DNA from 3 places in the Pseudomonas aestiva genome. Region 3 is predicted to be linked to each of the others. Evidence: predicted binding sites of a transcription regulator. Region 3 holds the regulator's gene; each other region holds the start of a gene.
The links. The regulator sigma-54, encoded in region 3, starts transcription at its own class of promoters, with help from an activator protein. The targets are predictions, from matches to a motif close to ANTGGCATNNANNTTGCTNT.
Positions count from the first base shown of each region.

Region 1: the regulator sigma-54 is predicted to act here: its motif matches at 3,413-3,432, upstream of glnA (glutamate--ammonia ligase).
Region 2: the regulator sigma-54 is predicted to act here: its motif matches at 3,900-3,919, upstream of flgA (flagellar basal body P-ring formation chaperone FlgA).

Region 1 covers NZ_CP150916.1:370,804-376,309, reverse strand. Annotated here, with positions in the region: gene typA (translational GTPase TypA) at 1-1,585, opposite strand, end outside; gene thiI (tRNA uracil 4-sulfurtransferase ThiI) at 1,743-3,197, opposite strand; gene glnA (glutamate--ammonia ligase) at 3,583-4,989, shown strand; gene AABM56_RS01720 (DUF4124 domain-containing protein) at 5,150-5,506, shown strand, end outside.
Region 2 covers NZ_CP150916.1:3,382,577-3,388,082, reverse strand. Annotated here, with positions in the region: gene AABM56_RS15720 (MFS transporter) at 1-1,269, shown strand, start outside; gene AABM56_RS15715 (flagellar regulator YcgR PilZN domain-containing protein) at 1,312-2,046, opposite strand; gene AABM56_RS15710 (flagella synthesis protein FlgN) at 2,135-2,602, opposite strand; gene flgM (flagellar biosynthesis anti-sigma factor FlgM) at 2,663-2,971, opposite strand; gene flgA (flagellar basal body P-ring formation chaperone FlgA) at 3,131-3,724, opposite strand; gene AABM56_RS15695 (chemotaxis protein CheV) at 3,958-4,890, shown strand; gene cheR (protein-glutamate O-methyltransferase CheR) at 4,933-5,506, shown strand, end outside.
Region 3 covers NZ_CP150916.1:1,350,810-1,356,315, forward strand. Annotated here, with positions in the region: gene AABM56_RS06205 (superoxide dismutase) at 1-195, shown strand, start outside; gene AABM56_RS06210 (HPr family phosphocarrier protein) at 263-535, opposite strand; gene rapZ (RNase adapter RapZ) at 567-1,421, opposite strand; gene ptsN (PTS IIA-like nitrogen regulatory protein PtsN) at 1,423-1,887, opposite strand; gene raiA (ribosome-associated translation inhibitor RaiA) at 1,906-2,214, opposite strand; gene AABM56_RS06230 (RNA polymerase factor sigma-54) at 2,306-3,805, opposite strand; gene lptB (LPS export ABC transporter ATP-binding protein) at 3,908-4,636, opposite strand; gene lptA (lipopolysaccharide transport periplasmic protein LptA) at 4,633-5,175, opposite strand; gene lptC (LPS export ABC transporter periplasmic protein LptC) at 5,162-5,506, opposite strand, start outside.

The DNA.
Region 1 (5,506 bases), 980 kb from region 3:
GGCTGTTGATGCCGCACAGCTGGCCTTCGTAGATCTCGTCGCCCGGCGCCAGGAACAGCTTGCCGCGGCTCTGCAGGGTTTCCAGCGAGTAGGTCAGGGCGGTACCGGTGGCCATGGACACCAGCACGCCGTTCTGACGGTTGGTCACTTCGCCGGCCTTGATCGGGCCGTAGTGGCTGAAGGTCGAGGTCAGGATGCCGCTGCCCGAGGTCAGGGTCAGGAAGTTGTTACGGAAGCCGATCAGGCCACGCGCCGGGATGGTGTATTCCAGGCGGATACGGCCCTTGCCGTCGGGGATCATGTTGGTCAGATCGCCCTTGCGCAGACCCATCTGCTCCATCACCGAGCCCTGGTGCTGCTCTTCGATGTCGATGGAGACGTTCTCGTAGGGCTCCTGCTTCACGCCGTCCTTCTCGATGATCACCACTTCCGGACGGCCCACGGCCATCTCGAAGCCTTCGCGGCGCATGTTCTCGATCAGTACCGACAGGTGCAGCTCGCCACGGCCGGAGACCTTGAATTTCTCGGCCGACTCGCCCGGCTCGACGCGCAGGGCCACGTTGTGCAGCAGTTCCTTCTCCAGCCGGTCCTTGATGTTGCGGCTGGTGACGAACTTGCCTTCACGACCGGCGAACGGCGAGTCGTTGACCTGGAAGGTCATGCTCACGGTGGGCTGGTCGACGGTCAGCGGCGGACGGGCTTCGACGTTCTGCGGATCGCACAGGGTGTCGGAGATGAACAGCTCGTCCATGCCCGAGACGCAGACGATGTCGCCGGCTTCGGCTTCGGCCACTTCCACGCGCTGCAGGCCGGAGTGGCCCATGATCTTGAGGATACGACCGTTGCGCTTGCTGCCGTCATCGCTGATGGCGACGACCGGGGTGTTGGCCTTGATGCGGCCACGGGCGATGCGGCCGATGCCGATCACGCCGAGGAAGCTGTTGTAGTCCAGCTGGGAGATCTGCATCTGGAAGGGACCTTCCAGATCGACCTGGGGGGCCGGCACGTGGTCGACGATGGCCTGGAACAGGGCATCCATGTTGTCGTCCATCTTCTCGTGGTCCAGACCGGCGATGCCGTTCAGGGCGCTGGCGTAGACGATCGGGAAGTCCAGCTGCTCATCGGTGGCGCCGAGGTTGTCGAACAGGTCGAAGATCTGGTCGATGACCCAGTCCGGACGCGCGCCGGGACGGTCGATCTTGTTGACTACCACGATCGGACGCAGGCCGGCCTTGAAGGCCTTCTGGGTCACGAAGCGGGTCTGCGGCATGGGGCCGTCCTGGGCGTCGACCACCAGCAGCACGGAGTCGACCATGGACATCACGCGCTCCACCTCACCACCGAAGTCGGCGTGGCCGGGGGTGTCGACGATGTTGATGTTGTAGTCGCCCCACTTCAGCGCGGTGTTCTTGGCCAGGATGGTGATGCCACGTTCCTTTTCCTGGTCGTTGCTGTCCATCACCCGCTCGTTTTCCGCTTCTTTGCGGTCCAGGGTGCCGGACAGGCGCAGCAGCTTGTCGACGAGGGTGGTCTTGCCATGGTCGACGTGCGCGATGATGGCGATGTTGCGTAGATTCTCGATCACAGTGGTGTTCTCGGTATAGAAATGAAGGAGCTTCAGCCAGCAGGCTGACAGCCGGAGATTGCAAAGGCGCGAAACGCGGCCGACCGGTACGTGGCCGGAGGGCTAGAAAGGGTCGGGAGGGCGGTGGCGGATACTGCCACCCAGCAGGCCCGGCTGCTTAGGCCGGACGATAAACGCGCACATTGGCGTGCCCTTCGGTGAGCAGGTGATGGGCGTGCAGCCGGCTCATCACCCCGCGGTCGCAATAGAGAAGGTACTGGCGATTCTCGTCCAGTTCCTTGAAACGGCTGTTCAGCGCGAAGAACGGCAGGGTCTGCACCTCGATGCCGGGCAGCTCCAGCGGCAGGTCTTCCTGGGCGTCGGGATGGCGAATGTCCACCACGACCTGCCCGGGCAGCGGCTGGTCCACCTCTTCCACCTGCACGTCCTTGCCCAGTTCCTCGATCACCTTGTCGACGGTGATGAAGCGCGCGCGTTCCAGGGCGGCGTCGAGCACCGCCATATCGAACTTGCCTTCCTCGTGCTCCACCCGCAGGGCCTTGGCCTTGGTGGTGGGATTCACCGAGATGATGCCGCAGTACTCGGGCATGTGCTTGGCGAAGTCGGCGGTGCCGATGCGCTGGGCGGTGTCGATGATGTCCTGCTTGTGGCTGGCCAGCAGCGGGCGCAGCACCAGGGTATCGGTGGCCTTGTCGATCACCGCCAGGTTGGTCAGGGTCTGGCTGGAGACCTGGGAGACGGCTTCGCCGGTCACCAGCGCCTCGATCTGCAGCTGCTCGGCGATACGACTGGCCGCACGCAGCATCATGCGCTTGAGGATCACGCCCATGTGGCTGTCGTCGCACTGGGTGAGGATCTGCCCCACCACTTCCTCGAAGGGCACGCTGATGAACAGCACGCGCTGGGAGCGGCCGTACTTCTCCCAGAGATAGTGGGCCACTTCCATCACGCCCAGTTCGTGGGCGCGCCCGCCGAGATTGAAGAAGCAGAAATGGCTGACCATCCCGCGTCTCATCATCTGATAGGCGGCCACGGTGGAGTCGAAACCACCGGACATCAGCACCAGCACCTGCTCCAGGGCGCCCAGCGGATAACCGCCCAGCCCTTCGTGGTGCTCGTCGATGATGAACAGCCGCTGGTCACGGATCTCCAGGCGGACGTTCACCTCGGGATTCTTCAGGGCGATGCCGGCGCCGCCGCAGCGTTCGCGCAGGCCACCGCCGACATGGCGCTCGACGTCCATCGAGGAAAAGTCATGGCGACCGGCACGCTTGCAGCGCACCGAGAACACCTTGCCGCGCACCCGCTCGCCGAAGTGGCGGACGCACAACTCGAGAATCGAGTCGAAATCGCCCAGCGGATACTCGTGCACCTCGAGAAACTGGCCGATGCCAGGGGTGCAGGCCAGCCGCTGCTTCAGCTCCGCCAGCAGCCGCGGCTCGGCGAGCGCGGTCTCCAGGGTGATGTTGTCCCAGACCCCTTCCACGCGGACATCCGGATCCAGATCGCGCAGCACGACACGAATGTTCTTCACCAGCTGGCGAATGAAATTCTTGCGCACCGGGCGACTCTTGATGGTGATTTCCGGAAAGACCTTGATGATGAGCTTCATGAGCGGGAAACGGGGGGCGGGTAACGCGAAAGAAAAGGGCGAATATCATACCTGAAAACCATCACGCACTCGAATTCAGCCGACAAAATCACCTCAGGCGCCATTTGAGTGCAGTGATGAATTTTTAAGCACCAACTTGGTGCGCAGATACGTCGCCGATTGGCCTGAAAACGGCACGACTGGCGTCAGGAAGGGCTTCCAGCCCATTTGAGGGCACTGGCATACAACTTGCTCTCTTGTGAGGCAGCCGCCCCTGGGCCAGCATAGGGCGCTTTTCGTGGAACGCCGGTCGCTGACCAGGCAGTACGGAAGCGCCCCTCAAGGGCACAGCTGATACCGGGAGTACCGCCAACCGCTCCCGGCCGAAATTCCTCTGGAGGAAACCATGTCGAAGGCTGTTCAACTGATCAAAGAAAACGACGTGAAGTGGGTAGACCTGCGCTTCACCGACACCAAAGGCAAGCAGCAACACGTCACCATGCCGGCGCGTGACGCGCTGGACGAAGACTTCTTCGCCCACGGCAAGATGTTCGACGGCTCCTCCATCGCCGGCTGGAAAGGCATCGAAGCCTCCGACATGATCCTGCTGCCCGACGACAGCACCGCCGTTCTGGATCCCTTCACCGAAGAGCCGACCCTGATCCTGGTCTGCGACATCATCGAACCCTCCACCATGCAGCCCTATGAGCGCGACCCCCGTGGTATCGCCCGCGCTGCCGAGGAATACCTGAAGTCCACCGGTATCGGCGACACCGTGTTCGTCGGCCCGGAGCCCGAGTTCTTCATCTTCGACGAAGTGAAGTTCAAGTCGGACATCTCCGGCTCCATGTTCAAGATCTTCTCCGAGCAGGCTTCCTGGAATACCGATGCCGACTTCGAGTCCGGCAACAAGGGCCACCGTCCGGGCGTCAAGGGCGGCTACTTCCCGGTGCCGCCGGTCGATCACGACCACGAAATCCGTACCGCCATGTGCAACGCCCTGGAAGAGATGGGCCTGGTCGTGGAAGTCCACCACCACGAAGTGGCGACCGCTGGCCAGAACGAGATCGGTGTGCAGTTCAACACCCTGGTCAAGAAGGCCGACGAGACCCAGACCCTGAAGTACGTCGTGCACAACGTGGCCGATGCCTACGGCAAGACTGCCACCTTCATGCCCAAGCCCCTGTACGGCGACAACGGCTCCGGCATGCACGTGCACATGTCCATCTCCAAGGATGGCAAGAACACCTTCGCCGGCGAAGGCTATGCCGGCCTGTCCGATACCGCTCTGTACTTCATCGGCGGCATCATCAAGCACGGCAAGGCGCTGAACGGCTTCACCAATCCGTCCACCAACAGCTACAAGCGTCTGGTGCCCGGCTTCGAAGCTCCGGTCATGCTGGCCTACTCGGCCCGTAACCGCTCCGCCTCCATCCGTATCCCCTATGTGTCGAGCCCGAAAGCCCGCCGCATCGAAGCCCGCTTCCCGGATCCGGCCGCCAACCCCTACCTGTGCTTCGCCGCCCTGCTGATGGCCGGCCTGGACGGTATCCAGAACAAGATCCACCCCGGCGATGCCGCCGACAAGAACCTGTACGATCTGCCGCCGGAAGAAGGCAAGAAGATCCCGCAGGTCTGCGGCAGCCTGAAGGAAGCCCTGGAAGCCCTGGACGCCGGTCGCGCGTTCCTGACCAAGGGCGGCGTCTTCACCGACGAGTTCATCGATGCCTACATCGAGCTGAAGTCCGAGGAAGAGATCAAGGTGCGTACCTTCGTGCACCCGCTGGAATACGACCTGTACTACAGCGTCTGAACCCGCTGCGGTAATTGAAAGAGGCCTCCTTCGGGAGGCCTTTTCTTTTGCCCTGGGAAAATTGCCGCGACCGACGCCAGCGCGGAGCGGCCGAGCTGCCTACCTGCCCACACGACGCGCCTGCTACCCTTGATCTCCATCGCCCGGCCGAGATTCCGCCATGCCTCGCCTGCTTGCCTGCTGTCTGCTCTGCCTCGCCTGCTCCGCCCAGGCCGCGATCTACAAGTCGGTGGATGCCGAAGGCAACACGGTATTCAGCGACCAGCCCTCGGCCAATGCCAAGCCGGTGCAGGTGGCGCCCACCAACACCGTGGACAATCCACGACCGGCACCGCCCATCCCCAGTGCGCCTGCGGCGACGACCCCTGCCGGCCCGGCCTTCAGCCGTCTGGAAGTCAATGTGCCCGACGATGAGGCCATCCGCGCCAACAACGGCACCTTCTCGGTGGGGGTAGCCGTGGAACCGGCCCTGGGCCCGGGGCAGTCGCTGCAATTGCTGGTGGACGGCGCACCCTAT
Region 2 (5,506 bases), 2.0 Mb from region 3:
GGTCTGCGACTGGCCGCCGATCAGGTGCAGGGACTCTGGGTCGGCGCCCTGACCGCTGCCTATTACGCGGGCCTGGTGATAGGCGGCAAGTTGGGGCATCGACTGATCGCCAAGGTCGGCCATATCCGTGCCTATGTGACCTGCGCCGGCGTAGTCGGCGCAGCGGTGCTGGGGATCGGCCTGCTGCCCTGGCTGCCGATGTGGTTGGCACTCAGGGTGCTGATCGGCATGGGCATGATGTGCCAGTACATGGTGCTGGAGAGCTGGCTCAACGAGCAGGCCGGCCCAGGCGAGCGCGGCAAGGTCTTTTCCGGCTACATGACCGCTTCCTACCTCGGCCTGGCGCTGGGGCAGGTGGTGCTGGTGCTCTCGCCGGATCTCGGCGTCGACAAGCTGATGCTGGTCGCCATCTGTTACGCCCTGTGCCTGGTGCCGGTGGCGGTCACCGGCAAGATCCACCCGGCACCGCTCAAGCCGGCGCCGCTGGAACCCACGTTTTTTATCCAGCGAATTCCGCAGTCGTTGACCACGACCCTGGTCGCCGGACTGGTGATCGGCTCCTTCTACGGCCTGGCGCCCCTCTATGCCAGCGCCCAGGGCCTGCCCACCGAGCGCATCGGCCTGTTCATGGCCTGCTGCATCTTCGCCGGCCTGATCGCCCAGTGGCCAATCGGCTGGCTGTCGGATCGGCATGATCGCAGCTGGCTGATCCGGGTGGTCGCCATCGCCCTGATGCTGGCTGCCCTGCCACTGGCCGTGCTGCCCCATGTGCCGCCGGTGGTGCTGCTGCCGCTCGGCCTCATCGCCAGCCTGTTGCAATTCGTGCTCTATCCCCTGGCGGTGGCGCTGTCCAATGACCATATCGAAGGGGAGCGGCGGGTATCCCTGAGCGCCATGCTACTGGTGACCTTTGGCATCGGTGCCTGTATCGGTCCGCTGGTGGTGGGTGCGCTGATGAATCTGGTCGGACCCAACATGCTCTATGCCTTTGTCGTGCTCTGCGGTGCCATCCTGATCTGGCGCATTCGTCCGGATGCGGTCACCGGCAAGCACCTGGTCGACGAGGCGCCGCTGAGCCACGTACAGATGCCCGAAGGGTCGACCAGTTCGCCGCTGGCAGCGGCCCTGGATCCACGGGTCGATAGCCAGGTGGTGCATGACCAGATGCACACTGAGCCGGTCGTAGAGGAGGAGCCTGTCGAGGAGGGAGCACCGCTGCAGGAAGAGATCGAGTTCCTGCAGAACCCGCCTGAATCCAAGGCGCCCTGAGCGGTGGAGGAGGGCGTCCAGCAGTCGTGGACGCCCGGTCGGTCACTCGAACCGGCGGTTTTCTCGCTGCAACTGGTAGATGAAGCGCTCGATCTGGCGCTGGGCTGCGCCGGTCAGGCTGTTGAAGCAGACGCCGACGTCGCTGTATTCCATACGCTCCGGACAGGCCACGTGGCGAATGGTCACCGGGGTGTTGATCGTTCCGATGGGCAACTCCGCGCTGAAGCTCTGTACCTGCTGCCCCGTTTGCAGCAGATGAGTGACGTTGCCAGGGAAACGCAGCTTGCAGCCCGTGGCCGACAGATCGATCAACTGGCCTCGCAGCTGGATCGGGCTGTTGCCCTGGCTCAGCTCCGCCGTCGCCGGCTGGGTCAGCAGCAACTTGACCCGATAGGCATTGCGCCGCTGGTGATAGGTGAGTTCGGTGGGCAGGCCGATCCAGTAGCAGCGATTGCCATCCAGCTCGCTGAACTCGACCGGATGATTGATCTCCCAGGTGACCTTGATGCCTTCGTGGAAGCTGTCCACCCGGAACGACTGGCCCTGTTCGAGCAGACGTTCGGCCTCGCGTGGGATGAACTCATCCAGCGCGATCAAGCCCTTCGCCTCGTCGATCTCGACGACGAAGCTCTGGAATTGCTGCCCCTGACGATTGAAGGTGATCCGCAGCGGAATATGCTGCTGTTGCGCTGGCCGCAGGCAGGCCAGGATCTCGCCCTTGGAGCGATAGACCTGGGGTGGCTGAGCGGCATGGTCGCTAGCGGAAGAGCCTTGCACCTGGAAACTCCTGTAAACAGCGGTCAGCAAGGATACTGGCTTAACGCCATCTGTACAGTGAAAAACGCTGGCATGAGAATGCCCGTGATCAAGCCGAGCTCAGGGGACGCTGATAGCCGCCACCGGTCTGACTGCCGCGACGGTTGTACAGCGTGGGCGCCGAAGTGCCCTGCAGTACATTGAGCAGTTTGCCGACCACGAAGCGGTTGGCCTGGATGATCTGGCCATTACGGACGTTGTGAGCCTTGCATTGCTCCATGAGCTGCGCGAGCTGACTGGAGCGTGCCAACAATTCTTCCCCGTCGGGCTGCTGGGCGGCGTAGGCCTGCAAACCCTGCAGATCCGCTCGCAGACCATGGGTCTGGAGCAGCAGGGTACGCTGCTGAGCGTGCTGATCGAGCTGTTTGAGCAGGATCTGCTTGGTGCCCAGCAGGGCCTCCAGCCGATCGAGCTGGCGCTCGCTCAGGGCCTGGAACTCCTGCTCGATCAGGGCCAGCAGTTGCTCGCTCAGGTCGATGTCGTGGCGGGTGATCTCGAGCAAGTTGGCATGGGGCATGGCGCGGTTTCCGTTCGAACGTTAGTGGCGATCGTCAGAAAGGCCATGCCGAGCCGGGCGTCAGGACTCGAACGCCATCAGCTTGTCGGCCACCTTCTGGCTGTCGACCTTGTAGGAGCCATCGGCGATGGCCTGTTTCAGGCGGCTGACCTTGTCGCTGTCGACCACCGGCAGATCCTTGAGCCCTGCCGTCAAGGAGCTCAGTTGCTTGGCCTCGGCGCTCAAGCTGACCGACTCGCCGGAGGCGGTGCTCTTGGTAGCCTTGACGTCGCTGGTCTGAGCCGTGGACACGTCCTTGGTGGACGCCGCCTTGGTGTTGCCTATGCCCGCAGTAGAGGACGAATTCAGGCGATTGATATCTAGAGCCATGAGTGAAGATCCTCGTGTCGTCTCATTCGCATGTCCGGCTTATCGGCGTGCCATGCCGAAACTTTAGCCGCAGACCTGTGCGCCTTGTCACATCCTTCGACAGGATGACGCGCAGAGGTTCAGGATGCAGACGCCAAGGTACTCCTTTTGACTTCTTCGCTAAAGCGCCACCTCCACCTGCCCCTGATCGACGACCCGACCGCGGATCACCCGGTTGGAGCTCAGGTTGCGTACACGAATCTCCTCATCCTTGGCGCCTGCGCTGAGGGCTTCGCCCTGCATGCGGATACTGAAGGAAGCGCTGCGGGCATTGATCACCACCTGTTCGCCCTTGCGGATGAGTTCGGCCTGCTCGATAAAGGAGGGCGCCAGCACCTGCTCGCTGACCACCTGACGCTTCAGCTGGGTACCTATCACCTGCTCCAGGCTGGTCAGGTAACCCTGGGTCAGGGTGCCGACATCGCGCTCCACCAGGGCCACGTTCTGGTCGTCGAGCACCGCGCCACGCAACAGCGGCTGCTGAGTAACCACCACCGGGCGATACAGCTTGACCTGAGCGGGCACGAATACCGTCCAGGGACTGCCGCCTTCGCAACGCACCTTGACGTTGATCCGGCCCACCGGCGTCGGGCTGCCCTGTTGGGATAGCGTCAGGGGTTTGTCGCAGGCGGCAAGGCGCAATCGGGGATCCAGGGAGTTGATCTGGGTTTCATGGCGAGCGTTGGAATGGGTCTCCAGCAAATATTCCTGCACGCGCTCCTCAAGAAAACTTTCGACAGCGCCGATAAGTTCGTCAGATGAGGTGTAGTCGCCTTCTGCATAGGCCTTTCCGCCCAGGCATGTCAGGATCAACACAAGATTCGCAGCCCAGCGGCAAGAGTTCTTCATAGGTCGGAAACACGTCGCTTCGATCTTCATGAGTCACATCTAAGCAAGCCCTGTGCCGAGTTTTCCAACCGGTCCGTGGCAACGAGAGGAGTCGCCAAATGGCTGGTGTATTGGACGCAGTCAACCAACGTACCCAACTGGTGGGCCAGAACCGTCTGGAACTGCTGCTGTTCCGCCTGGACGGCTCGCAGCTCTACGGCATCAACGTCTTCAAGGTGAAGGAGGTGCTGCAGTGCCCCAAACTCACCGTGATGCCGAAATCCAGTCCGGTGGTACGGGGCGTGGCCAGCATTCGTGGCGGCACCTTTCCCATCATCGACCTGGCGATGGCTACCGGTCGTCGTGGGCTGGAAGACATCAACAACTGCTTCGTGATCATCACCGAGTACAACACCAAGGTGCAGGGCTTCCTGGTGCGCTCGGTGGAGCGAATCGTCAACATGAACTGGGAAGGCATCAATCCGCCGCCCAAGGGGACCGGTCGTGACCACTACCTGACCGCCGTCACCCGGGTCGACAACCAGCTCGTCGAGATCATCGACGTGGAAAAGATCCTCTCCGAAGTCGCACCGTCGGTCGAAACCGTGTCGGCCGGCGTCATCAGCGAAGTGGTACAGGCCAAGGCCGTCACCAAGCGCGTTCTGATCGTCGACGACTCCTCGGTGGCCCGCAAGCAAGTGAGCCGCTGCCTGGAAACCGTCGGGGTAGAGGTCATCTCCCTCAACGACGGTCGCCAGGCCCTGAACTTTCTCCAGGCGATGGTGGCGGAAGGCAAGCGTCCGGAAGAGGAATTGCTGATGATCATTTCCGACATCGAGATGCCGGAAATGGATGGCTACACCCTGACGGCGGAAATCCGTCATGATTCGCGGATGCAGAAAGTGCATATACTGCTGCATACCTCCTTGTCCGGCGTCTTCAACCAGGCGATGGTCAAGAAGGTCGGTGCGGACGACTTCCTGGCCAAGTTCCGTCCCGATGATCTTGCCTCCCGGGTAGCCGAGCGCATCAATGCGGTCGACAGTCACTAGGTGAAGGCGTCTCTATCCCGGTATCCAGAAGGCGGAGCGGCAGTGTCAGCAGTCAACGCGGATTTTGTGCTTTTTCGTGATTTCCTCGAGAAATCCAGCGGGATCCTGCTCGGTGACAACAAGCAGTACCTCGTCTCCAGTCGGCTCAACAAGCTGATGGAGACCGAGGGGATCAAGACGTTGTCGGAGTTGGTGCAGCGCATCCAGATGCAGCCCCGTGGCGGTCTGCGGGAAAAGGTCATCGATGCGATGACGACCAATGAAACCCTCTGGTTTCGCGACACCTATCCCTTCGAGGTGCTGAAGAACCGCCTCTTGCCGGAGTTGACCAAGAACACCTTCGGCCAGCGCCTGCGGGTCTGGTCGGCGGCCTGCTCTTCGGGTCAGGAACCCTATTCACTGTCCATGACCATGGACGAATTCGAGCGCAGCGCGGCGGGGCAGGGGCGTGGCGGTATGCAAATCGTGGCGACCGACCTCTCCGGCGCCATTCTCACCGCGGCCAAGTCGGGTGAGTACGATTCGCTGGCGATCGGTCGAGGGCTATCCCAGGAGCGCTTGCAGCGCTACTTTGACGTGCTCCAGCCGAATCGCTGGGCGGTTAAGCCGGCGATTC
Region 3 (5,506 bases):
CTGGTGGTCGAGAGCACCGGTAACCAGGACAGCCCGCTGATGACCGGCAACACCCCGATCCTCGGCCTGGACGTCTGGGAGCACGCCTACTACCTGCGCTACCAGAACCGCCGTCCCGAGTACATTGGCGCCTTCTTCAACGTCATCAACTGGCCGGAAGTGACCCGTCGCTACGAAGCGGCGCTGAACGCCTGAGTCGACGCCCAATAAAAAAGCCGCCCTCGGGCGGCTTTTTTATTGGGCGATGCTGGAGGAGGGCCGATCACTCACCTTCGTCGAAGTAGTTGTTGATCAGCTCGACCAGGGCGCGCATGGCCTCGTCGCTCTGTTCACCCTCGGTTTCCAGTTGCAGCACCGTGCCCTTGCCAGCGGCCAGCATCATGACCGCCATGATGCTCTTGCCATCCACGGGCGGCTCGCCACTGCGGCCGACACGAATGCTGGCAGGATAGCGGCCGGCCACGCCGACGAACTTGGCAGCCGCACGGGCGTGCAGGCCCAGCTTGTTGATGATGGTGATCTGTTGGGCAGGCATTGAGTCTGTCCTTGTCGAAACAAAACGGGCGTCAGAGATCGCGGTGACGAATCTGGACGTTCTTGAGCAGGTCTTTGAGTTCGCGACCCAGGCGATCGGCCAGATAGACCGAACGGTGGTGACCACCGGTACAGCCAATGGCCACGGTCACATAGGACCTGTTGTTGGCGGCAAAACGCGGCAGCCACTTCACCAGGTAATCGCGGATGTCATTGTACAGGGTCTCTACCTCGGGCTGTTGCTCGAGATAGTCGCGTACCGGCGCATCCAGTCCGGAAAAGTCGCGCAGGTCCGGTTTCCAGTAGGGATTGGGCAGGAAGCGCACATCGAACACCATGTCCGCGTCCACCGGCAGCCCGCGCTTGAAGCCAAAGGATTCCACCAGGTAGGCGGTACCGGGCTCCGGCGCGTTCAGCAGGCGCAACTTGAGGATGTCACGCAGCTGATAGAGATTCAGGTGGGTGGTGTCGATCTTCAGGTCGGACAGGTCGGCGATGGGCGACAGCAGCACCTGCTCGTCATGGATAGCTTCGGCCAGGGACCTTTCCTGGTTCGACAGCGGATGCCGGCGGCGCGTCTCGGAAAAGCGCTTGAGCAGCGCCTGGTCATCGGCATCCAGGTAGAGGACGTCGCATCGGATGTTGCGACTGCGCACCTGTTCGAGCAATTCGGGAAAGCGTTGCAACTGACTGGGCAGGTTGCGCGCATCGATGGATAGGGCGACCTTGGGCTGGGGGCGCTCCATGTCGGTCAGCGCATGCTGGGCCAGATCGGGCAGCAGACTGGCCGGCAGGTTGTCGATGCAATAGAAGCCATTGTCCTCAAGCACGTTGAGCGCCGTACTCTTGCCCGACCCGGAACGTCCGCTCACGATGATGAGGTGCATGTCAGTGTCCGCTCTGGGCCTCGACGACGATCTGATAGAGCGCCTGGCTATCCCTGGCCTTGCGCAGCCGCTCGCGGATGTCGGCGCGATCGAGGATGCCGGCGATCTGGCGCAGCAGGGTGAGGTGCTGCTCGGTGGCGGCTTCTGGGACCAGCAGGACGAACACCAGGTCTACCGGAGCGCCGTCCAGGGAATCGAAGTCCACCGGTTGCTGCAGGTGGAAGAGCACGCACAGCGGTTGTTGCAGACCCGCCAGGCGGCAGTGGGGAATGGCAATGCCATTGCCGAAACCGGTCGAGCCCAGGCGCTCGCGCGCCATCAGGCATTCATGGATGTGCGCCGCGTCGTGGCCGGGCAGTTCCTGCGCGGCCAGTTCGGCAATGCGTTCCAGTACAGCGGCTTTGCTGCCACCCGGCGCACCCGTCTGGGTGCGGCCGGGGGTCAGGATGTTTTCGAGTCTGATCATAAAGCGGCGATCGAAACCTCAGCGGACGCCGACGCCCTGCTGGCGTTCGATCGATTTTTCCTTGTGTTTAATCAGTTGACGGTCGAGCTTGTCGGCCAGGAGATCGATGGCGGCATACATGTCGTCGTGCTCGGCATTGGCAACCACCGCGGCGCCGGCGACGTGCAGGGTGGCTTCGGCTTTCTGCTTGAGCTTGTCCACTTCCAGGATGACCTGGACGTTGGTGATACGGTCGAAGTGCCGTTCGAGGCGGGCGAGTTTCTCGCCGATGTAGTCACGCAGGGCTTCTGTCACTTCAAGCTGATGGCCACTGATGTTGACTTGCATACCGCTTCTCCTTATTGCCGGGCTGCGATCGGCGAAGCTGCTCGCCGACATGACAAGGATCGAACGAAGCACGGTCACACATCAGGACGCGTCAGATGAGACGCTTGCGTTCGCTGGACGGAGCGATACCCAGGGATTCCCGATACTTAGCCACCGTGCGACGAGCGACTTGTATACCTTGCGATTCCAGTAAACCAGCGATCTTGCTGTCACTCAACGGCTTTTTCGCGTTTTCCGCCGCCACCAATTTCTTGATGATCGCGCGGATCGCGGTGGAGGAGCATTCGCCCCCCTCGGCGGTGCTGACGTGGCTGGAGAAGAAATACTTGAGTTCGTAGATGCCACGCGGGGTGTGCATGAACTTCTGGGTGGTCACCCGGGAGATGGTCGACTCATGCATGCCCACCGCCTCGGCGATGTCATGCAGGACCAGCGGCTTCATCGCCTCTTCACCGTATTCGAGAAAACCGCGCTGGTGCTCGACGATCTGGGTCGCCACCTTCATCAGGGTCTCGTTGCGGCTCTGCAGGCTCTTGATGAACCAGCGCGCTTCCTGCAGCTGGTTGCGCATGTAGGTGTTGTCGGCGCTGCTGTCGGCGCGCTTGACGAAGCCGGCGTACTGGGGATTGACCCGCAGACGCGGCACGGCTTCCTGATTGAGCTCCACCAGCCAGCGCTCGTTGTGCTTGCGGACGATGACGTCCGGCACCACGTATTCGGCTTCGCCGGATTCGATCTGCGAGCCGGGGCGCGGATGCAGGGTCTGGATCAGTTCGATGACGGGCTTGAGCTCGTCTTCCTTGATCTTCATGCGCCGCATCAGCTGCGCATAGTCGCGGCTGCCGAGCAGATCGAGATAGTCACTGACCAGGCGCCTGGCCTCGCCGAGCAGGGGGAGATTGGCCGGTAGCTGGGCCAGCTGGATCAGCAGGCATTCGCGCAGATTGCGGGCGGCGACGCCGGCCGGCTCGAATTGCTGGACGCGTCTGAGCACCACCTCGACTTCATCGAGATCGACTTCCAGCTCGGGATCCAGCGAGGCATGGATGTCTTCGAGGCTTTCCTGCAGATAGCCGTCGGTGTCGATGCCGTCGATGATCGCCACGGCGATCAGGCGATCGAGATCCGACATGGGCGCCAGGTTGAGTTGCCAGAGCAGGTGGGTCTGCAGGCTCTCGCCCGCCGAGGTGCGGGTGGTGAAGTCCCACTCGTCGTCGTCATTGCTGGGCAGGCTGCTGGCGCTGGTCTGGTAGATGTCTTCCCAGGCGGTATCGACCGGCAGCTCGCTGTCGCTGGGAATACGCTCGCTCCATTCGGAGTCGTCGGCCATCTCGTTGACGGCGACCGAGGTTTCCTTGAAGGTGGTTTCCAGGTTGCCCGCGCCCGAGCTCTCATCGCCTTCGCTCGAGGCTTCGCTCTGGTCGAAGTCTTCACCTTCTTCCTGGCGTTCCAGCATCGGATTGGATTCCAGGGCTTCCTGGATTTCCTGCTGCAAGTCGAGCGTCGAGAGCTGAAGCAGACGTATGGCTTGTTGCAGCTGCGGCGTCATCGTCAGCTGCTGGCCCATCTTGAGGACTAGCGATGGTTTCATGGCTGCGGAAATACACCTTGTCTACCGACGCGAACAGCGCCACCGAACCTCGCGAACCCTGCGAGCGTTAGCAAATTATATGCCTTGTTTCCCCGGGTTTGCCTAGAGGCGGAATTCGTGGCCCAGATAGACTTCCTTGACCAGATCGTTGGCGAGGACTTCCTCGGCGGTACCCTCGGCGATGAGCTGGCCGTCGTTGACGATGTAGGCCGTTTCGCAGATGGTCAGGGTTTCCCGGACATTGTGGTCGGTGATGAGCACACCGATGCCCTTGGCCTTGAGGTGGCGAATGATCTGCTTGATGTCGCCCACCGAGATGGGGTCCACGCCAGCGAAGGGTTCGTCCAGCAGGATGAACTTGGGTGCGGTGGCCAGGGCGCGAGCGATCTCGACGCGACGTCTTTCGCCACCCGACAGGCTCATGCCGCGATTGTCGCGGATATGGGTGATGTGGAATTCCTGCAGCAGGCTTTCCAGTTCGCGCAGGCGACCGGCCTTGTCCAGATCCTTGCGGGTTTCCAGGATGCCGAGGATGTTGTCGGCCACGGTCAGCTTGCGAAAGATCGAGGCTTCCTGCGGCAGGTAGCCGATCCCGGCGCGGGCCCGGCCATGCATGGGCAGGGCGGTGACATCCTGATCGTCGATCAGCACGCGACCCTGATCGGCCTTGACCAGGCCGACGATCATGTAGAAACAGGTGGTCTTGCCGGCGCCGTTCGGACCGAGCAGGCCGACGATCTGGCCGCTGTCGATGCTGACGCTGACGTCGCGAACGACCTGACGACCCTTGTAGCTCTTGGCCAGATGCTGGGCTTTGAGCGTGACCGTCATTGTCCCTGCCCCGACTGCTGCTGATCCTTGGGCTGGATGACCATGTCGATGCGCGGCCGCGGCGTGGTGACCTTGCTACCGTTGGCGCGCCCGGCGTTGACGATCTGGCGCTGGGTATCATAGACGATCTTCTCGCCTTCGAAGGTGTTGCCCTGTTGGACCACCTTGGCCTGGTCGATCAGGATGATGCGATTTTCCTGGGCGAAATACTGGATCGTCAGACCATAGGCCTTGACGATGTCCTTGTCCGCCGAAGGCTTCTGCTCGTAGTAGGCCGGTTTGCCCACTGCGGTGGCGACCTTGATGTTGCCCTGATTGTCCTGGGTCAAGGTCACCGTGTTGCCGGTGATCTTCATGCTGCCCTGGGTGATGACCACGTCTCCGCGGTACACGGCCACGCCCTGCTTGTCGTCGAGCTCGGCGCTGTCGGCCTGCACGCGGATCGGCTGGGTGCGATCGGTCGGCAGGGCCCAAGCCGCGGCACTGCCAAAGGTGGCGCCGAGGGTGAACAGGAAGGGGAGGGTTTTAACGAACCTCATGCTGGCCTCTTACGTTGGACAGCAGGAGCATTCTGCCGTCTTCTAGATACGCTTTCATGCCATTGGCCGTGGTCACCCCATTGGCGGCCTCGATTCTAACGGCTTGCTCGGTTTGCGCATATTGTTTGTCAGGAAAGACGGTCATGCGGGTGGTGGTCAACACCACCGGGCGGCCTTTTTCATCGGTACGCTCGACGCGCACGTCATCGATCAGCTCCGCCTGACTGCCACCGGGGGCGACCTCGGCGCGGGCACTGCGAATGTGCCAGGGATAGTCGGTGCCGCGAAAGGCCAGCATGTCGGGCCGGGTCACCAGGGTGACGTCGGTCGC